Regions from separate parts of the Wukongibacter baidiensis genome, predicted to be linked through region 1. Evidence: a T-box and tRNA genes for the amino acid it is inferred to sense, from the RefSeq annotation. Region 1 holds a T-box; the other holds one or more tRNA genes.

Evidence for each region. The T-box of region 1 lies ahead of leuS (leucine--tRNA ligase). A T-box ahead of a tRNA ligase gene usually reads a tRNA of that ligase, here a tRNA-Leu.
Region 2: it encodes a tRNA-Leu, which carries the amino acid that the T-box ahead of leuS (leucine--tRNA ligase) is inferred to sense. The anticodon was not compared.

Annotation. Positions count from the first base shown of each region.
Region 1 is NZ_CP138202.1:5,985,847-5,998,657, forward strand. It holds gene R9X47_RS27425 (TIGR03960 family B12-binding radical SAM protein) at 1-863, shown strand, start outside; gene R9X47_RS27430 (TIGR03936 family radical SAM-associated protein) at 863-1,570, shown strand; gene R9X47_RS27435 (Rne/Rng family ribonuclease) at 1,590-3,086, shown strand; ribosomal protein L21 leader region at 3,350-3,421, shown strand; gene rplU (50S ribosomal protein L21) at 3,431-3,742, shown strand; gene R9X47_RS27445 (ribosomal-processing cysteine protease Prp) at 3,754-4,086, shown strand; gene rpmA (50S ribosomal protein L27) at 4,091-4,387, shown strand; gene obgE (GTPase ObgE) at 4,578-5,861, shown strand; gene yhbY (ribosome assembly RNA-binding protein YhbY) at 5,875-6,168, shown strand; gene nadD (nicotinate-nucleotide adenylyltransferase) at 6,304-6,927, shown strand; gene yqeK (bis(5'-nucleosyl)-tetraphosphatase (symmetrical) YqeK) at 6,978-7,571, shown strand; gene R9X47_RS27475 (calcium/sodium antiporter) at 7,770-8,777, shown strand; gene rsfS (ribosome silencing factor) at 8,854-9,213, shown strand; T-box leader at 9,420-9,662, shown strand; gene leuS (leucine--tRNA ligase) at 9,770-12,241, shown strand; gene R9X47_RS27490 (helix-turn-helix transcriptional regulator) at 12,265-12,811, shown strand, end outside.
Region 2 is NZ_CP138202.1:5,726,781-5,735,895, forward strand. It holds rRNA gene R9X47_RS25955 (16S ribosomal RNA) at 1-459, shown strand, start outside; tRNA gene R9X47_RS25960 (tRNA-Ala) at 532-607, shown strand; rRNA gene R9X47_RS25965 (23S ribosomal RNA) at 751-3,673, shown strand; rRNA gene rrf (5S ribosomal RNA) at 3,794-3,910, shown strand; tRNA gene R9X47_RS25975 (tRNA-Asn) at 3,917-3,991, shown strand; tRNA gene R9X47_RS25980 (tRNA-Leu) at 3,998-4,086, shown strand; tRNA gene R9X47_RS25985 (tRNA-Met) at 4,112-4,187, shown strand; tRNA gene R9X47_RS25990 (tRNA-Met) at 4,204-4,280, shown strand; tRNA gene R9X47_RS25995 (tRNA-Glu) at 4,304-4,378, shown strand; tRNA gene R9X47_RS26000 (tRNA-Val) at 4,411-4,486, shown strand; tRNA gene R9X47_RS26005 (tRNA-Asp) at 4,534-4,610, shown strand; tRNA gene R9X47_RS26010 (tRNA-Thr) at 4,615-4,690, shown strand; tRNA gene R9X47_RS26015 (tRNA-Tyr) at 4,701-4,785, shown strand; tRNA gene R9X47_RS26020 (tRNA-Gly) at 4,885-4,959, shown strand; tRNA gene R9X47_RS26025 (tRNA-Gly) at 4,973-5,046, shown strand; tRNA gene R9X47_RS26030 (tRNA-His) at 5,056-5,131, shown strand; tRNA gene R9X47_RS26035 (tRNA-Gln) at 5,145-5,220, shown strand; tRNA gene R9X47_RS26040 (tRNA-Lys) at 5,226-5,301, shown strand; tRNA gene R9X47_RS26045 (tRNA-Cys) at 5,340-5,414, shown strand; tRNA gene R9X47_RS26050 (tRNA-Arg) at 5,431-5,507, shown strand; gene R9X47_RS26055 (transglutaminase domain-containing protein) at 5,651-6,598, shown strand; gene R9X47_RS26060 (AbgT family transporter) at 6,666-8,195, opposite strand; gene R9X47_RS26065 (ABC transporter substrate-binding protein) at 8,377-9,115, shown strand, end outside.

The DNA of each region.
Region 1 (12,811 bases):
GAGCGTTGATAGATAAGTATTTAAATAATAGGGTTGGAATATCAGTACCATCCCTAAGACTAGACTCTTTCTCAATTAAACTTATTGAAGAAATTCAAAAAGTAAGAAAGACTGGTCTTACATTTGCTCCTGAGGCTGGGACTCAGAGACTAAGAGATGTTATAAATAAAGGAGTAGTTGAAAAGGATTTGATAGATGCTGTATCTAATGCCTTTGGACTTGGATGGAGCACTGTAAAACTATATTTCATGATAGGCTTACCAACAGAGACATATGACGATCTTGATGGGATTGCTGATTTAGGTAGGAAGGTAGTTGATAGTTATTATAATGTTCCAAAGGAGAAGAGAAATAAGGGCTTAAAGGTTACTATCAGTACTTCATCCTTTGTACCTAAGCCATTTACTCCGTTTCAATGGGAGCCTCAAGATAAGATTGATGATTTAATAGAAAAGCAAAACCACTTAAAGGGCAAATTAAAGCATAAGAACATTTCATATAATTATCATGATTCTAAGACAAGCTTCCTTGAAGGTGTATTTGCAAGAGGCGATAGAAGACTTGGTGAAGTTCTTATAAGAGCCTTTGAAAAGGGATGTAAATTTGACGGATGGCAAGAGCACTTCAAGTATAACGAGTGGATGGAAGCGATAGATGAATGCGGTCTTGATCCAGCATTCTATGCAAATAGAAGAAGGGAATACGATGAAATATTGCCTTGGGATCATATAGATGTGGGTGTTACTAAACAATATCTAGTAAATGAAAATGAAAAGTCTAAAGAAGAGAAATTGACAAGTGATTGTAGGGATGGCTGTACAGGTTGTGGAATAAATAATGGTTTTATAGGTGGTGTTTGCTAATGTTTAAGATGCTAGTTAAATTTACTAAACAAGACAGAATGAAATTTCTATCCCATTTGGAACTGATTAAGTTGGTTGAAAGAGCTTTTAGAAGGGCTAGTGTGCCACTAAAGTTTTCACAAGGATTCAATCCGCATCCTAAGATTGCCTTTGCTGCTCCCCTAGCAGTAGGTGTTTCAAGTGAGGGTGAATATTTAACTGTTGAGCTTGATGAGAAGCTCGATACAAAGGAGTTTGTAGATAATCTTAACAATGTGTTACCTGAAGGTATAAAGTTCCTTAAAGCTAAATATATTGACAATAAGAGCAAATCTCTTATGAGCATTGTAGAAGATGCTACTTACATTATTAAGTGTCGTTTAAAAAAGAATTATAGTTTGGAAGAATTAAATGATTTTATCAAAAAGTTCTTAAGCCGTAATGAGATCTCACATGAAAAGCGAGGTAAAAGAGGAAAGGTAAAAACAGTTGATATTAGAAGTTTGATTAAGGAAATTATTGCTTTATCATTAGATGGCAATGAGATTATTTTCAAAATGACTGTATCAACGGGAAGCCAAGGAAACTTAAAACCTGAGATCGCAATACAAAAGCTAGCACTTTTAGAGAATGTAGAAATTGAAACTGAAAGTATAAGGGTACATAGAATAGAAATTTTTTCATCAGAGGGAAATAAGAAACTAGTTCCAATTGATGCGATAATTTAAACTTTAGGGTGGGAAAGCAATGAATAAAATTATAATAGATTCTGGTTTCAGCCAAAGTCGCGTTGCATTATTAGAAAATGAGGAATTGGTTGAATACCATATTGAAAGCAAAAACTTAAAAAGACTGGTTGGGAATATATATAAGGGTAGAGTAAAAAACGTATTGCCTGGTATGCAGGCGGCCTTTGTAGATATAGGCCTAGAAAAGAATGCTTTTTTATATGTTAAAGATGCAATTCCCCAGGAAATATTGAATGATAGAAAAATATCTTCAAGGGATGTCTCCATAAGAGATGTTGTAAAAAATGGACAGGAAATAATTGTTCAAGTTACTAAAGAACCTATGGATAGTAAAGGTGCAAGAGTAACAACGCACCTTACTTTTCCAGGAAGGTATCTAGTTCTAATGACAAATGTTGACTATATAGGTTTATCACGAAGAATTGAGGACGAAGAAGAGAGAAACAGACTTAAAAAAATGGCAGAAGAGATTAAGCCCGATGGTTTAGGTTTAATAATAAGAACTGAAGCTGAGAATAAGGAAAAGACTGACCTTGAAGAGGATATAAAATATCTTTTAAAACTTTGGCAAAAAATCGAAAAAGATAAGAAACTAGGCTTTCCACCTAAAATTTTATATAAGGATCTAGATTTAATTCATAGAACTATAAGAGATTTGTTCACAGATGATATAGGGGAGCTAATTATCAATGATAAGGAAAATTATAATACAATTATGGATTTCCTAGATTTGATATCTCCTAATCTTAAGGATAGGGTAAAATATTTTGATCCTGGGATAAATATTTTCAGTTACTATGGTATTGAGAAAATGATTAAGCAAGCTTTAAGTAGAAAAGTCTGGCTTAAAAGTGGTGGCTATATTGTAATAGACAAGACTGAAGCCTTAACTATTATAGATGTAAATACCGGCAAATACGTTGGTGTTAATAACTTATCTGAAACTATTATTAATGTTAATAAGGAAGCAGTAAAGGAAATAGCAAAACAGATTAGACTAAGAGACATAGGTGGCATTATTATAATAGATTTTATCGATATGCTCAATAAGGAATCTGAACAGGAAATACTAGAGCTTTTAACAGAAGAGTTATCAAAGGATAGGGTTAGAACGAATGTGTTAGGTATGACGAGTCTAGGACTTGTTGAGCTGACTAGAAAAAAAGTTCGTAATCGTATAAGTTCAATACTTGAAAAGAAATGCCCATATTGTGATGGGCTCGGAATGATACTAACTCCAGAGACCGTTATAAGTAGCCTAGAAAATGAACTTAAAAGAATTGCTTTGCACACTAATTCTGAAGCCGTAATAGTTGAGTTAAATGATGAAGTAAAAAAAGTACTTTGCAATGACATGAAAGACTATTTAGCTGAATTGGAGAATGCATTAAAGATTAAAATATATATTAAAGGAAATAATAATATACATGAAAATCACTATGAAGTCACATATAAGGGTAGACTAAATAAGGTTGAGGATATTTTAAAGGACTAAATCTGCGCTTGTAAAGTTAAACTAACTCAAGTAGTCACTGAGAATCCTTTTGGCTCATGCTATGAACCTGTTTTAGTTTGAAGAACAGAGGTTAAAACAGATTCATAAAAATCGCACAAAAGGAAACCTCAGAGCCTACTTTCGTTTATTGAGTTTTATTAACGCAGATATGAAAAGTCTTGAAATAATCCCTATAATTTTGTTGACATTATATTTGTGCTGTGATAACATGTATATGTTGTGGATATAGAGCCTATGCTTTGTATCCATTGTAGCCGCTCATATCGGGTTTAAAAACGTTAAGTTACCTAGATTTGGCGAGTCTGGATTGAGGAGGTGTAAGAATGTACGCAATTATCGAAACAGGTGGAAAGCAATATAGAGTTCAAGAAGGAGATACTCTATTCGTTGAAAAGCTTGAAGTAACTGCTGGTGATACTATCAATTTTGATAAAGTTTTAGTTGTTTCAAATGAAGGTAAATTATCAGTTGGAGCTCCATTTGTTGAAGGTGCTAAAGTTGAAGCATCTGTAGTAGAGCAAGGTAAAGGACCAAAAGTTATTGTGTTCAAGTACAAGGCTAAGAAAGACTACAGAAAGAAGCAAGGTCACCGTCAACCATACACAAAAGTTAAGATTGAAAAAATCAATGCTTAAGGCTATTAGATATGATTAATATAACAATTAATAGAGATCATAGAAAAGATATAGTATCATTCAGCGTAGAAGGACATGCATATGCTGATGAGGTTGGAAAAGATATAGTATGTGCAAGCATATCTATACTTACTCAGACAATCGTATTGGCTTTACATGATGTTGCTAACATAGATGTTACATATGAGATGAATGATGGATTTCTCTATTGTGAAATTCCTGATAACATCGATGTTACTCGTAGAGAAAAGGCTAATATTATATTTGATACTATGCTAACTGGAATTAAAGGTACGATAGAAATGTATTCCGATTATATAAAGCTTCAAGACGAGGAGGTGTGAAGCGATGTTATTCAAAATGAATCTTCAGTTGTTTGCGAGTAAAAAGGGAGTTGGTTCTTCTAAGAACGGTCGTGACAGTGAATCTAAAAGATTAGGTGTTAAGAGAGCTGACGGTCAAGCTGTTCATGCTGGAAGTATCTTAGTAAGACAAAGAGGAACAAAAATTCACCCAGGTAACAACGTAGGAAAAGGTGGAGATGATACTCTTTTCGCTAAAGTAAACGGCGTTGTTAAGTTTGAAAGAAAGGGTAAAACTAAGAAGCAAGTTAGTGTATACCCTATAGATGAAGCAGCACAATAATTTGACTAAAAGCCCATACGTAAGGTATGGGTTTTTTAATTTATAATAAAGATAGAGTGATAACGAATTACATATTGAAAATAAGGGAAAACTAGATAAAGAATTTACAATATGGAACTTGGAACTACATAAAATTATTGGTATAATTGTTTTGGAAAAAAATACTTATACCCATTTAAAGGTGATGAAAATGTTTGTAGATAAAGCAAAAATATATTTAAAAGGCGGAAAGGGAGGAAATGGAGCTGTTTCCTTCCGTAAAGAGAAGTATGTACCTGCGGGTGGTCCTGATGGTGGAGACGGAGGTCGTGGAGCCAGTATAATCTTTGAAGTTGACGAAGGTTTAAGAACCTTAATGGATTTTAGATACAAAAAGAAGTATATTGCTGATTCGGGAGAAAACGGTAAAGCTAAAAAAATGTTTGGTAAGGATGCCAAAGATTTGATTCTTAGAGTACCTCCAGGAACTATTATAAGGGATGAAGAGACAGGTGCTGTTATAGCTGATTTGACGGAAAATAAGCAAAGAGCTGTTATTGCTAAAGGTGGTAAAGGCGGTAAGGGAAATGTTCATTATACGACGTCTACCAGACAAGCTCCAACCTTTGCTGAGGCAGGAGATTATGGTGAAGAGCGTAATGTAATATTAGAGCTTAAGCTTTTAGCTGATGTAGGCCTTGTAGGGTTTCCAAACGTTGGAAAGTCAACGTTACTTTCTGTAGTAACAAAGGCAAATCCTAAGATAGCAAATTACCACTTTACAACTATTACTCCAAATCTAGGGGTTGTAGATCTTGTGCAGCATAAGAGCTTTGTTTTAGCAGATATTCCAGGTCTGATAGAGGGTGCCCATGAGGGTATTGGTCTTGGGCACGAGTTCTTACGACATGTTGAAAGGACAAAACTGTTAATACACGTACTAGATGTTTCTGGTATTGAAGGTCGAGACCCACTAGAGGATTTTGAAAAAATTAATAACGAATTAGAATTATTTAACCCCAAGCTTGCATCTAGACAGCAGGTAATTGCTGCTAATAAGATAGATTTATTAGAGGATCAAGATAAATTCAAAGAATTTGAAAAGGTTATGACAGATAGGGGATATAAGGTTTTCCCTATTTCAGCAGCTACAAATACTGGACTTAAAGAACTTATGCTTTATGTAACGGAACTATTGGATAAGGTAGAGGTTGATCCTATAGTAGAGGAAGTAGATCCAGAGCATAAGCTATATAAACTAGAGAAGAAGGAAAAAGAGGAACTAATTATAAGAAAAGAAGAAGACTTGTACATAGTTGAAGGAAAGGCAATAGAGAAATTAGTTTACTCAACTGACTTCAGCGACATCGATTCTATAAGACGATTCCAAAGTATCTTAAAGAAAAAAGGAGCTTTTGAGAGGCTTAAAGAACTTGGGATAACCGATGGAGACACAGTAAAAATATATGAAATTGAATTTGAGTACTACGATTAAGGAGATGATATAATTGATAACTAGTAAGCAAAGGTCTTATTTAAAGGGAATAGCTCATAATATGGACCCTATTGTACATATGGGCAAGGAAGGTATAACAGAAGGTTTCTTAAAGCAGTTAGATGATATATTAGAAGCCCGTGAGTTAATAAAGGTAAACATACAAAAAAGTAGTATTTTAGATACTAAGGAAGCCGCAAATGAAGTGGCAAGGTTGACTAAAGCAGAATTTGTTCAAGCTATAGGTAGAAAATTTGTTATATATAGAGAAGCTAAAGAAGATCCACAGATTGTACTACCTAGATAGTTTTAGTCCTGTTAAAATCTAAATAGTGGTTTTGAGACCACTATTTTTGTTCCATTTATGCATATAGTCTCATAGAAATGTATTGAACTTTAGTATTGTTACCGATACTTTAGACCTAAAAGGTTGGAGGAAAAAATGAAAAAGATTGGATTAATGGGAGGAACGTTTGACCCAATTCATTATGGACATCTGGTCTTGGCGGAGCAAATAAGAACTCAGTTTAATTTAGATATGGTATACTTTATACCAGTCGGGATACCAGCACATAAACAGGGTAAAAACATATCGAGCAGTAATGACAGATATTTTATGACTTTATTGGCAACTATAACAAATCCAAATTTTGAGGTATCAAAAATTGAAATTGAAGATAATAATATTTCTTATACTGTAAATACTATCAAAAAGTTTAAGGATAAAATAGATTGTGATGCCGAGTTATACTTTATTACTGGAGCCGATGCAGTATATGAACTTGAAACGTGGAGAAATGTAAAAGAACTTCTAACGTTGTGTAATTTCATAGCTGCAAGCAGGCCTGGAATAGATGAAAAAAAGCTAAAGGAAAAGATAACCGAATTAAATGAAAAATATGATGCTAATATTCTTGTAACTTCCGTACCTGCTTTAGCTATATCGTCAACTGATATAAGAAAAAGAATAGGGCTTGGTGAAAGTATAAAATACATTATACCTGAATCAGTGGAATATTATATTTATAAAAATAGGTTATATACAGAAAGCGCTAATGATAAATGATGAAATTGCATAATGCATGCAAGTTTCTTAAATAACTAGAGGTGGAAAATGTGTATGATTTAGAATATATAAAATCTGTACTTAAGAACAAGCTGCCACATAGAAGATACAAACATTCTCTAGGAGTTTGTGAAAGTGCTACATGGCTTGCTAGAAAACATGATGCATGTCAAAGTAAGGCTGAGGTTGCGGGGCTATTACATGATTATGCTAAGTATTTAGATGGTTATGAAGCAAGAAAATATATAAAGGAATTTCACATTCAAATTGATGAAGTTATTGATTTAAATATAGATTTGGCCCATGGTTTGATAGCGGCTGAGCTTATTAAATCAGAATTCAAAATTGAAGATGAAGAGATTCTGAACGCAGTAAGATATCATACTACTGGTAGGAGAGGTATGACAAGTCTAGAGAAAATCATATATTTAGCAGATTATATAGAGCCAAATAGGAGATTCCCTGGGGTAGATGAAATAAGAAATATAGCCAAATATGATTTAAATAGAGCAGTACTTATGGCTTTAGATAATTCTATCAAGCATGTAATTTCAAAGGGATTACTTATACATCATAATAGTATTTTTGCAAGAAACGCTTTAATCACAGAAATGGCATCAGTACAAAGTTCAGTTGAAATATAAATAAGGTAACCCGGACTATCATGAAAAGTTCGAAAGGTTTCACTAGAGTTTTGAATTTTCCATAGAGAGTTCCTAGTACAACTTAATTTATACATATTCAAAGACCCAATGCTTCTGGGAGTTTTGGATATGTATAAATTAATATTTGCACTTGAACCTCTATAGGAATAATCCGGGATAATAATGGAGGAATCAAAATTGATTTATACTACATTGTTACTATTTTTAGTTGGACTAGTAATTATTATTAAAGGTGGGGACTTATTTGTTGATGCATCAGTGTGGTTTGCAACTATCACAGGAATACCAACTATAATAATAGGTGCTACAATAGTGAGTTTGGCAACAACATTACCAGAGCTTTTTGTTTCTGTAATAGCGTCAACTCAAGGATCACCGGATATGGCCATTGGCAACGCTGTAGGGTCAACTATTTGTAATATAGGGCTAATCCTTTCGACTTCAATACTTTTTGCACCTAGTGTAGTTAATAGAAAACTTTTTAGCGAAAAAGGCTTGCTAATGGTAGGGTCTACAGTACTTTTGCTGTTTTTCAGTATAGACACTATAGTAACCAAGATTGAAGGTCTAGTTCTATTTGCAGTTTTATTAGTATTTATATGGTTAAACCTTAAGCAGTTTAGGGGTAGTAATATACTTGTAGATAATAAGAATTCCGAGAAAAAGACTTATTCAAAGGATGTCTTAAAAAATATTGTTAAGTTTGTACTAGGAAGCATATTTATTATCATAGGAGCACAACTTCTCGTTGATAATGGAAGAAAAATTGCTGAATTCTACAATGTTCCTGAACAAATTATCAGTTTAACATTAATAGCATTAGGAACGTCACTGCCAGAGCTTACTACAAGTATCACTGCAATAGTAAAGGGGCATGAAGGTATCTCAGTAGGTAATATTATTGGAGCCAATATATTGAATAATACTATGATACTTGGAACGGCTTCAATAGCTACTGGATATGGTCTTGAGATAAGTAAGAGAGATATAATATTATTTGGAAGGGTTTTTGAAGATATCCCCCAAACCCTTTATGTGGATTTACCAGTTTCATTATTGCTTATGTTAATACTGGTTATTTCAGGAATATATAATAAAAAGTTGAGAAGAGTTACTGGAATACCATTACTATTAATATATTTAATATATTTAACCTTCTTAGGTTATAATGCATTTGCAGCATAAGGGATATTAGAAATATAGATACAATGATGTGTGACAAATTATTTTTCAATATCCCTAAATTAAGGGAGGAAAATGGATGCAAAATTTTGAGAGGGAACTTGCAATAGAGATTTGTGAAGCAATTGATAGTAAAAAGGGAAAAGATATTGTATTAATGGAAGTAGGTAAAATTGTTGCCTTTGCTGATTATTTCATTATAGCAACCGGGACTTCAACAAAACATACAACTGCTTTAGCTGATACAGTTGAAAAGAAATTAGCTGAAAAGAATGTATATGTAGGTCATAAAGAAGGGCATAATGAAGGAAGCTGGATTCTACTGGATTATAAGGATGTAGTTGTTCACATATTTACTGAAGAACAAAGAAGCTTTTATGATCTGGAGCGAATTTGGAAAGGTGCAAAATATGTAGAATTGAACTTAGATTATTCATAAAAAATTCAAAACTCTGCTACGTGCTTTTGATTCTAAGACCCCCATCAAATTCTTGACGTACCGTTTAGGTATACCTTCGAACTTGATGAAAGTCTTAGAATTCAAAACTACTTGCAGTCTTTCAAACTTTTTATGAATAATCTAGGTTAGATATTGACATGAATTGAGAAAATTATTACAATAAATGATAACATAACTTTTAAAAAATTAATATAGCAAGTATAGGAGTAGTAGAAATACATTCTATTTAAGGATTAATAACCTTCAGAGAGTCGATGGCTGGTGTGAATCGATATAGATAGATTTCGAACTTACCTAAGCATAGTAATACTACATTAAAACTTAAAGTAGTATTACTACATTTATCTAGGCTGGTTACCTTTAAAAAACCGTATGAGTGGATATTATGTCAAGTAGGGTGGTACCGCGGGAAAATTCTCGTCCCTATATTTAGGGAGGAGTTGTTTTGCGGGTACCACTTTTTTTATATTCTATAAAAAATGTTTAGTTGTTATTAAAATGTTTATGAATATACAATATTGAGGAGGCATAGTAAATGGTTAGATATGATTTTACCGAAATCGAAAAAAAATGGCAGAAAAAATGGGATGATGAAAAAGCCTTTAAGGTAGAAGTAGATAATGAAAAGGAAAAATACTACTGTCTTGAGATGTTTCCATATCCTTCTGGAAAGCTACATATGGGCCATGTGAGAAACTATTCTATAGGTGATGTTATAGCAAGATTTAAAACTATGAATGGATATAACGTACTTCACCCAATAGGATGGGATGCATTTGGACTTCCAGCGGAAAACGCTGCAATTAAGCATAATATACATCCAGATATATGGACGAGAGAGAATATAGCTGAGATGATAAGACAGCTAAAGGAGTTAGGAATCAGCTATGACTGGGATAGAGAGGTTACTACTTGCTTACCGGATTATTATAAATGGACACAGTGGATATTTGTACAGTTCTTCAATAATGGTTTAGCTTATAAGAAGAAATCTCCAGTTAACTGGTGTCCATCATGTGAAACTGTTCTTGCAAATGAGCAGGTTGTTAATGAAAAGTGTGAGAGATGTGATTCAATAGTCGTCAAGAAAAATCTTGAGCAATGGTATTTTAAAATAACCGACTATGCTGAAAAATTGCTAGACGATATGAAAAAGCTTGAAGGTTGGCCAGAAAAGGTTAAGACGATGCAAGCGAACTGGATAGGAAAAAGCTACGGAGCAGAAATGAAGTTTGAAATTGAGGGGACATACAAGGTTCTAGATATATTTACAACAAGACCTGATACAACCTTTGGAGTTACATTTATGGTTTTAGCTCCTGAGCATCCTTTAGTAAGTGAACTAGTAAAGGGAACTGAATATGAAGAAACAGTAGAGAAATTTGTTAATAAATTAGGTCGTATGACTGAAATTGAAAGAACGGCAAGTAATGTAGAAAAAGAAGGTATATTTATAGGAAAGTATGCTGTAAACCCATTGAATGGCAATAAAATACCAATTTATATAGCAAATTATGTTCTAATGGATTATGGAACTGGTGCGATTATGGCAGTACCTGCCCATGACGAGAGAGACTTTGAGTTTGCAAAAAAATATGATATTGATATAATACCAGTAATAAAGCCAGAAGGTTTAGAGAATGTTGAGGAATTAGAACTTCCATATACTGAGCCAGGAGTTATGGCCAACTCTGGAGAATTTAATGGTCTTCAGAATACTGAGGGTGCAAATAGAATCAATGAGTTTATTGAAGAAAAAGGCTATGGTAAAAAAACTATTAATTATAGGCTTAGAGATTGGCTTATATCTCGTCAGAGATATTGGGGAACACCAATACCAGTAGTTTATTGTGATAAGTGTGGAGTAGTAGCAGTACCGGAAGAAGATTTACCGGTTACACTTCCTACCGATGTAGTATTTTCTGGTCAAGGAGAATCTCCACTTACTACAAGTGAATCCTTTAAAAATGCTCCTTGTCCAAAGTGCGGTGCCATGGCGAAAAGAGAAACTGATACAATGGATACCTTCGTTGATTCATCTTGGTATTTCTTAAGATATACCGATGCTAGAAATGAAAACAAGGTTTTTGATAAAGAAAAGGCATCATACTGGATGGATGTAGACCAATATATAGGCGGAGTAGAGCATGCAATCCTTCATCTTCTTTATGCAAGGTTCTTTACGAAGGTGCTTCACGATATTGGATTGTCACCTGTAGATGAACCATTTAAAAATCTATTAACTCAAGGTATGGTTCTTAAGGATGGGGCCAAAATGTCTAAGTCTAAGGGTAATGTAGTTAGTCCTGAAGAGATTATTTCAAAGTATGGAGCTGATACCGCTAGATTGTTTATACTTTTTGCAGCGCCACCTGAAAGAGATCTTGAGTGGAGTGATACGGGAGTAGAAGGTTCATATAGATTCTTAAATAGAGTTTGGAGATTGGCTTGTGAACTTGAAGAATACACAGCTTTAGCGGGTGAAGCAATTCAGATCAACGGAAAAGAAGATAAAGAACTTAACTTCGTTATAAACAGTACTATAAAGAAAGTTACAGAGGATATTAGTGGTAGATTTAACTTTAACACTGCAATTAGTGCCATAATGCAGCTTGTTAATGAAACATATAAATATAAAGAAATCGATAAAGAAAAAATAAATAAACCACTAATTACTAAGTCATTAGAAACAATATTAGTACTTTTATCTCCATTTGCTCCTCACATGACAGAAGAATTATGGAGTATGCTTGGTAATGAAGGAAGCGTTCATGCGCAGAAGTGGCCAAATTATGATAGTAAAGCCATAGTGAAGGATGAAGTGGAGATAGTAGTACAAGTAAATGGTAAAGTAAGAGACAAACAACTAGTTAATAAGAGTATGTCAAAAGAAGAACTAGAGAAAACAGCGTTAGATAATGAGAGAATTAAATCATTTATTGAGGGGAAAAATATCGTTAAAGTAATCTGTGTTCCTGGAAAATTAGTTAATATTGTTGTTAAATAGCAGATAAATTTAGGGGGGATTCGATGGCAAACAATATAAATCCGATTTTAAAAAGTTATATCCCGGTTGTAGAAGGTATAGCAAAAACCTTTGGGACAAACTGTGAAGTTGTACTTCATGATTTTAGCAAAATGGATAGATCTATTATTGCAATAGCCAATGGACATGTTACAGGCAGAAGTGTAGGTGGACCTTTATATGAATCACTTTTGAAAAATGTTTTAGATCATAATATTCAAGAAGACAAGATAAACTATACAGGAAAAAGCGCTGAAGGAAGAGTCCTAAAATCATCAACTATGTTCATCAGAGATGAGGATAATAATATTATTGGTTGTGTCTGTATTAACTTTGATCTATCAGAATTAGTTGTTTCAAAGAGAGTAATAGATAATCTGATTCAAACTCAATCATCTAAGAAGGAAAAGGAACACGATGAATCTACAAATAGGGTTAACGATGTATTGACAGATATAGTTAAAAACACATTAGAGAAATCAGGTAAACCTGTGGCTTATATGGGAAAAGAAGAAAAAGTAAATATTGTTAAAGAGTTAGATCATCAAGGGG
Region 2 (9,115 bases), 260 kb from region 1:
TGGGTTAAGTCCCGCAACGAGCGCAACCCTTGTCTTTAGTTGCCAGCAGGTTAAGCTGGGCACTCTAGAGAGACTGCCGGTGACAAACCGGAGGAAGGTGGGGATGACGTCAAATCATCATGCCCCTTATGTTCTGGGCTACACACGTGCTACAATGGCTGGTACAACGGGAAGCGAATGAGTAATCTGGAGCGAATCCCAAAAAGCCAGTCCCAGTTCGGATTGTGGGCTGCAACTCGCCCACATGAAGTTGGAGTTACTAGTAATCGCGGATCAGAATGTCGCGGTGAATGCGTTCCCGGGTCTTGTACACACCGCCCGTCACACCATGGGAGTTGGGGGCACCCGAAGTCAGCTATCTAACTTTTTAAGAGGAAGCTGCCGAAGGTGAAATCAATGACTGGGGTGAAGTCGTAACAAGGTAGCCGTATCGGAAGGTGCGGCTGGATCACCTCCTTTCTAAGGAGAAAACCTTACACTGTTTGGTTTTGAATGTCTAAAGCATTCAATTTAAATACACAACAAAATTATGGGGGCGTAGCTCAGTTGGGAGAGCACCTGCCTTGCAAGCAGGGGGTCAGGAGTTCGAATCTCCTCGTCTCCACCAAGTCGACAAAACTTTATATAGAACCTTTAGGTTCGAGAGGAGTTTTGTATTTTTTACCGAAAGGTAAAAGACTACCTTTAAATTTTGTTCTTTGAAAACTGAACAATGGAGAGAAACAGAATTGCTATAAAAGCAATTTCACTGGTCAAGTTATTAAGGGCATAGGGTGAATGCCTTGGCACCAGGAGCCGATGAAGGACGTGGTAAGCTGCGAAAAGTCTCGGGTAGCTGCAAGCAAGCTTTGATCCGGGAATGTCCGAATGGGGAAACCCATCTAAGTAAACCTTAGATACCTTCTGCTGAATACATAGGCAGTTGGAGGCAACCAGGGGAACTGAAACATCTAAGTACCCTGAGGAAGAGAAAGAAAAATCGATTCCCTCAGTAGCGGCGAGCGAAAGGGGAAGAGCCCAAACCTAGAGCTACGGCTTTAGGGGTTGTGGATAGAGCCATAAAGAGGAAGGTATTCTAACCGAAGAGGTCTGGAAAGGCCCACCGCAGAAGGTGAAAGTCCTGTAGGTGAAAGAAGAAGATCCTTGGCACTACTCCAGAGTACCACGAGGCACGTGAAACCTTGTGGGAAGCTGGGAGGACCACCTCCCAAGGCTAAATACTACCTGGTGACCGATAGAGGATAGTACCGTGAGGGAAAGGTGAAAAGAACCCCGGGAGGGGAGTGAAATAGAACCTGAAACCCTATGTCTACAAGCAGTGGAAGTTCTTTATATGAACGACCATGTACTTTTTGTAGAACGGGCCAACGAGTTACGGTATGCAGCAAGGTTAAGGACCTTTGGTCTGGAGCCGCAGCGAAAGCGAGTCTTAACTGGGCGAATTTAGTTGCATGCCGTAGACCCGAAACCGGGTGACCTATCCATGGGCAGGATGAAGCGAAAGTAAAATTTCGTGGAGGTCCGAACCGTTTAGCGTTGAAAAGCTATCGGATGACCTGTGGATAGCGGAGAAATTCCAATCGAACTCGGAGATAGCTGGTTCTCCCCGAAATAGCTTTAGGGCTAGCCTCAGATTTAGAGAAACGGAGGTAGAGCACTGAATGGCCTAGGGGGCTTCACCGCCTACCGAAGCCTATCAAACTCCGAATGCCGTATTCTTTTATCTGGGAGTCAGACTGCGGGTGATAAGATTCGTAGTCGAGAGGGAAACAGCCCAGACCATCAGCTAAGGTCCCTAAATACAGATTAAGTGGGAAAGGATGTGGAGCTGCTTAGACAACTAGGATGTTGGCTTAGAAGCAGCCACTCATTTAAAGAGTGCGTAATAGCTCACTAGTCGAGTGGCTCTGCGCCGAAAATTACCGGGGCTCAAATCTGTTACCGAAGCTATGGCTTGCCGTATGGCAGGGGTAGGGGAGCATTGTATATCGGCTGAAGCTGTACCGTAAGGAGCAGTGGACTTTATACAAGAGAGAATGTTGGCATAAGTAGCGAGAGGTAGGTGAGAATCCTACCCGCCGAAAACCTAAGGTTTCCTGAGGAAGGCTCGTCCGCTCAGGGTAAGTCGGGACCTAAGCCGAGGACGAAAGTCGTAGGCGATGGACAACAGGTGAAGATTCCTGTACCACCACTTTATCGTTTGAGGAATGGAGGGACGCAGGAGGATAGGCAAAGCCCACGGTTGGTTGAGTGGGTTCAAGCCCGTAGGGAGCAGAGATAGGCAAATCCGTCTTTGCAATCCTGAAAGGTGATGAGGAGCGAAAAATAAGTAGCGAACTTGCTGATTCCACACTGACAAGAAAAGCTTCTACCGAGATAAAAGGTGCCCGTACCGTAAACCGACACAGGTAGGTGAGGAGAGAATCCTAAGGCGAGCGAGATAACTACTGTTAAGGAACTCGGCAAAATGACCCCGTAACTTAGGGAGAAGGGGTGCCACGTTAGGGTGAATAGCCCGAGGTGGCCGCAGAGAATAGGCCCAAGCGACTGTTTAGCAAAAACACAGGTCTCTGCTAAATCGAAAGATGATGTATAGGGGCTGACGCCTGCCCGGTGCTGGAAGGTTAAGGGAAGTGGTTAGCGTATGCGAAGCTGTGAACCGAAGCCCCAGTAAACGGCGGCCGTAACTATAACGGTCCTAAGGTAGCGAAATTCCTTGTCGGGTAAGTTCCGACCCGCACGAAAGGCGTAACGATTTGGGCACTGTCTCAACAGTAGGCTCGGTGAAATTGTAGTACCGGTAAAGATGCCGGTTACCCGCAGCAGGACGGAAAGACCCCGTGGAGCTTTACTGTAGCTTGGCACTGGATTTTGGTATTGCATGTACAGGATAGGTGGGAGACTTAGAAGCATGGACGCCAGTTTGTGCGGAGTCGTTGTTGGGATACCACTCTTGTAATACTGAAGTTCTAACCAGAGACCGTGATCCGGTCTTGGGACACTGTCAGGTGGGCAGTTTGACTGGGGCGGTCGCCTCCCAAAAAGTAACGGAGGCGCCCAAAGGTTCCCTCAGCGCGGTTGGAAATCGCGCGAAGAGTGCAAAGGCAGAAGGGAGCTTGATTGCGAGACATACAGGTCGAGCAAGGACGAAAGTCGGGCTTAGTGATCCGGTGGTTCCGAGTGGAAGGGCCATCGCTCAACGGATAAAAGCTACCCCGGGGATAACAGGCTTATCTCCCCCAAGAGTCCACATCGACGGGGAGGTTTGGCACCTCGATGTCGGCTCGTCTCATCCTGGGGCTGTAGTAGGTCCCAAGGGTTGGGCTGTTCGCCCATTAAAGAGGCACGCGAGCTGGGTTCAGAACGTCGTGAGACAGTTCGGTCCCTATCCGCTGTGGGCGCAGGAAATTTGAGAGGAGCTGTCCTTAGTACGAGAGGACCGGGATGGACGTACCTCTGGTGCATCAGTTGTTCCGCCAGGAGCACCGCTGAGTAGCTATGTACGGAAGGGATAAGCGCTGAAGGCATCTAAGCGCGAAGCCCACCTTAAGATAAGATTTCCCATCCATTTATGGATTAAGACCCCAGAAAGACTATCTGGTTGATAGGCCTAAGGTGTAAGGGCAGTAATGTCTTTAGCTGATAGGTACTAATAGGTCGAGGACTTGACCATATTTTCCATTGTTCAGTTTTGAGAGAATAAAGTAAATTTATTATCTCTAACTTAATAGCACCGAAGATGATTTATCTTGGGTCAAAAATTAATGAAATTTATTTGCCTAGCGGCAAAAAATCTGGTGACAATAGCGAAGAGGATACACCTGTTCCCATATCGAACACAGAAGTTAAGCTCTTCAGCGCTGATGGTACTTGGCGGGCAGCCGCCTGGGAGAGTAAGTCGTTGCCGGTTTGATATTCCAGAGTAGCTCAATGGTGGAGCAACCGGCTGTTAACCGGTAGGCTGTGAGTTCGAATCTCACCTCTGGAGCCAATATATGCCGGGGTGGCGGAACTGGCAGACGCACAGGACTTAAAATCCTGCGGTCCTTAAAGACCGTACCGGTTCGATTCCGGTCCCCGGCACCATCAACAAAATATATATAAATATCGACGCGGGGTGGAGCAGTTGGTAGCTCGTCGGGCTCATAACCCGGAGGTCGCAGGTTCAAGTCCTGTCCCCGCAACCAATAAATCTTATAATGTGGCGGCGTAGCTTAGTTGGCTAGAGCGTTCGGTTCATACCCGAAAGGTCGGTGGTTCGAGTCCACTCGCCGCTACCAAGTTATTAAATTACCAAGGTTTTGGCCCCTTGGTCAAGCGGTTAAGACACCGCCCTTTCACGGCGGTAACAGGGGTTCGAGTCCCCTAGGGGTCACCAATAATTAGCTTCTATTAACTAGAAGCTGACTTGGGCGCATAGCTCAGCTGGGAGAGCACCTGCCTTACAAGCAGGGGGTCACAGGTTCAAGTCCTGTTGCGCCCACCAAGTTATTTGCTTATATGCAAATAGGCTATTATTCAAAATTAAAATACGGTCCAGTAGTTCAGTTGGCTAGAACGCTAGCCTGTCACGCTAGAGGTCGAGGGTTCGAGTCCCTTCTGGATCGCCATTATGCTGGTGTAGCTCAATTGGCAGAGCAGCTGACTTGTAATCAGCAGGTTGCGGGTTCGAGTCCCATCACCAGCTCCATCATAAATATGGAGGGATGCCCGAGTGGCTAAAGGGGGCGGACTGTAAATCCGTTGACTGAGTCTACACTGGTTCGAATCCAGTTCCCTCCACCAACTTAGTAAAATTTTGTAGCGAACCGTAGTTGGTTCGAGGGAAATTTTACGATATTTGCTGATAAGCAAATAAAGTACCTTAATTTATTACTTTTTTATGCGGTAGTGGCTCAGTGGTAGAGCATCGCCTTGCCAAGGCGAGGGTCGAGGGTTCAAATCCCTTCTACCGCTCCAATATAAAATTTATGCGGGTGTAGCTCAGTGGTAGAGCCCCGGCCTTCCAAGCCGGTTGCGAGGGTTCGATCCCCTTCACCCGCTCCAAGAATCATGGCGGCTGTAGTCAAGTGGTTAAGACACAGGATTGTGGCTCCTGCATGCGTGGGTTCGAACCCCATCAGCCGCCCCATTATAAACATTGATGGGGATTAGCCAAGTCGGTAAGGCAACGGACTTTGACTCCGTCATTCACAGGTTCGAGTCCTGTATCCCCAGCCATATATGACCCATTAGCTCAGTCGGTAGAGCACCTGACTTTTAATCAGGGTGTCCCGCGTTCGAGTCGCGGATGGGTCACCATTTATTTGATGAATTAAATTACATACAATCTTTATTATGGCGGCATAGCCAAGTGGTAAGGCAGAGGTCTGCAAAACCTTTATTCCCCAGTTCAAATCTGGGTGCCGCCTCCAATAAACTAAAAAAGTTGCGCTCTTAGCTCAACTGGATAGAGTGTCTGACTACGAATCAGAAGGTTAGGGGTTCGAGTCCCTTAGGGCGCGCCACTAACAAGTTCATAATAAAAAGTAATTCCAATATCCTAAAGATATTGGAATTTTTTATGTCCATTAATAAATTGTAAGTTTATGCCAACCATGATACAATGATTCATGTACTATATCTACTAAGAAATTAAGGGGATTGTATTATGTGGAAGAAGTATTTAGTATATTTAGCAATAACAATATTATTATTTAGTGGATGTCAAATCGAAGATAAGGAAAGTTTAAAGGCTGAAATAGGCTTAGAAAAAGGTAAAAACAGAGAGAAGATGAATGAGGAAGGAGTGTTAGAGTTTTATAAAGGATACAGCATTTATACTGATCCAGGAGAAAATGAAAAACTATATGATGAATTACCGGAACCACTTACTGATCTTTGTAAACTGATTAAAGCTCAATTAATTCATCCTGTGGCTGATCTACCTCTTTATAGAGATGTAATTGCATCGGAAAGAGTAAATGAAGATAAGGAATATCCAACGGTAAAATCAATGTTAAAGGGGTTAAATAACTATAATCAACCTGGGCTAATTTATGAACGTAAGCCTGAGGAGCGGTTAATATTATCATGTAGATATCACGCTATTTTGCTTGCATCTATCTTGAAAAGTCGAGATATTCCAGTTAGAGTTCGTTATGGGTTCGCCAACTATCTTTATCCAGGGCACCATATTTATCACGTTATATGTGAAGTATGGAATGAAAAAGAGCAGCGATGGATGCTAGTAGATCCAGACAGGCAAATGGTTGACTTTTCTCGAGAAAAATTTGAATATCCTGGGGATGTATGGCTTAGGTATAAACAGGGCAAGTTGAACTCTTCTACATATGGTCTACCAGAATGGTGGGGAGTACATCCCATTCTAAGTATTTTATGCCATGATTTAGCTTCAGTATTAGGAAATGAACACATTTATTGGGACGAACCCTCACTTACAACAGATTCTGAAATGGATGAAAAAGACATTACACCTGAACAATTGGATGTACTAACTAGAGCGGCAAATTTATTAGAAGACCCAGATAATAACTTTGAGGAATTAAAATTGTTATATGATAAATATGAATTTTTACAATTTAAGAAGAACGATTAAGGAAATGATATATGTAAAAAAGCACCTGCCTATTCAATCGGCAGGTGCTTCTTATATGCTATTTAAACTATTGCATTAAGTGAATAAATGCATCTGGTCCTATTGGCCATCCTAAGAAGTACCAAAGTACTAATAGTAAAGTCCATCCTAATAAGAACATTATTGAGTATGGAACCATTGTAGAAATTAAAGTACCAATTCCTGTATCTTCATCATACTTCTGTGCAAATACAACGATTACAGCAAAGTATGACATTAGTGGAGAAATTATATTAGTAGTTGAATCCCCAATACGATAAGCTAATTGAGTGAATTCTGGCGTGAATCCTAATTGGTACATCATTGGGACAAATACAGGAGCCATGATTCCCCACTTTGCTGATGCTGAACCTATGAAAAGGTTTATAACTCCAGCAACTAAGATAAATCCTATAATTAATGGAAGTCCTGTAAATCCAATTGCTTTTAGGAAGTTTGCACCACTTACAGCTAATATGATACCTAGATTAGTGTATGAGAAGTATTTGATAAATTGAGCAGCGAAGAAAGATAAAACTAAGTATCCTCCCATTGTTGCCATAGACTTACTCATAAACTTAACTACATCTTTGTCATTTCTAACGCTTCCAGCAGCGATACCGTATGCTAAACCTGGAATAAGGAAGAATAACATTATTGTAGGAACTAGTCCGTTGTATGTGAAAGCCTTTAAAGTTCCATCTACTTTTAAAATAGCGTTTTCAGGTACCGTTAAGAATAACATTATAGCACCAAATACTAATAGAGAAAGACCAGCAGCTACTAATCCTTTTTTCTCTTCCTTAGTAACTTCCATTGTTTCATCCGGTGTAATACCTTTATATTCACCAAGTCTCGGTTCTACTATTCTTTCAGTTACAAATGTACCTAAGAAAGTTATTAAGAAAGTAGATACAACCATGAAGTAGTAGTTTGAAGTAGGTAATATTGATAGGTTAATACCACCAGCAGTTAAAGCTTCGTTAGTAATACCAGTTAATAGTGGATCTAATGTACCTAATAAAAGGTTAGCTGAGAATCCACCTGATACGCCGGCAAATGCAGCTGCCATACCTGCAAGTGGATGACGCTTAAAGCTTAAGAATACGATAGCTCCAAGTGGAACTAATACAACGTATCCAGCATCCGATGCTATGTTAGACATTACCCCTGCAAATACAACTACTGCAGTTATAAGTCTCTTTGGAGTACTAAGTACTAATTTCTTTAATGATGCGTTAATAAGTCCTGTTCCTTCAGCAACACCAACACCAAGCATTGCAACTAATACTGTTCCTAGTGGATGGAATCCAGTAAAGTTTTTGGTTGCAGAGTTAATCATGAATCTTAAACCTTCAGCATTAAGTAGTGAAATAGCTTCTACTGTTTTTTCAGTTTTGTACTTTGCATCGTAGAAGTCTACAGTTAAACCTGCACGAGAACAGATCTCAGAAATAATAATGATTGCGAAGGCAAATAATGCAAATAATGTTACTGGATGAGGTAATTTATTACCTGCTTTTTCTACTCCATCAAGAAAAAAGTTAAATAAACCTTTTTTTCTTGGAGGAGTTGGCATTTTCTTAGCTTGTACAGCCATTTTGTTTCCTCCTTTAATAAAATTATAATTAGGACATTAATCCTTCAACCAGAGATTATTATAATCGAAAAATGTAGGAAAATATAAAAAAGCCCTTTTTTCATAAAAAACTACAAGATTATCGTTTTTCTGATAAAATAATGTAGAGGAGTGTGAAAAAATGAAGAATATTAAATGGGTTGCAATAGGCAGTGGTATTACGATTGTTTTATGGATGATACTTACTGCATTCAACTTTCAAATAGATAACTTGATAGATATAACAAAAGAGTTATTTAAAGATAACAAAGAAGAAAAAGTCCTAGTCATTGGTAGAGCGAACTCTTCTATTGGATTAGATCCAGCCGTTGTGACAGACTATGACTCTTTAAAGGTTACGATCAATATTTATGACAATCTAGTTAAGTACGATAAAGGCGGAGTTAGTATTGTACCTTCTTTGGCAGAGAGTTGGAATATGAGCGAAAACGGGTTGATTTGGCAGTTTAAAATAAGGAAGGGGATTTCATTTCATGATGGAACTCCTTTAGATGCACAGGCTATAGCTTTTAACTTCAATCGATGGATGGATGAAAGCAGTATCTACCATGCGGGTTACTTTAGCTATTGGAACATGAGTTTCGGAGGGTTTCCTGGGATTGTAGAACAGGTAACAGCGTTGTCTGATGTGGATTTAGAAATTAGACTAAAAAAGCCCTATGCACCTTTTTTAAGTATACTTACAATGCCAGCCTTTGGAATCGCAAGTCCAGACGCGATAATGACTTTCAATGAAAATCTAAAACAACATCCAGTAGGTACGGGCCCATTTGTTTTTGAAACCTGGGATGATGAAGGAACTATTACTTTGAAACGTAATGACAACTATTGGGGAAGTAAGGCAAAGGTTGATAAAGTTG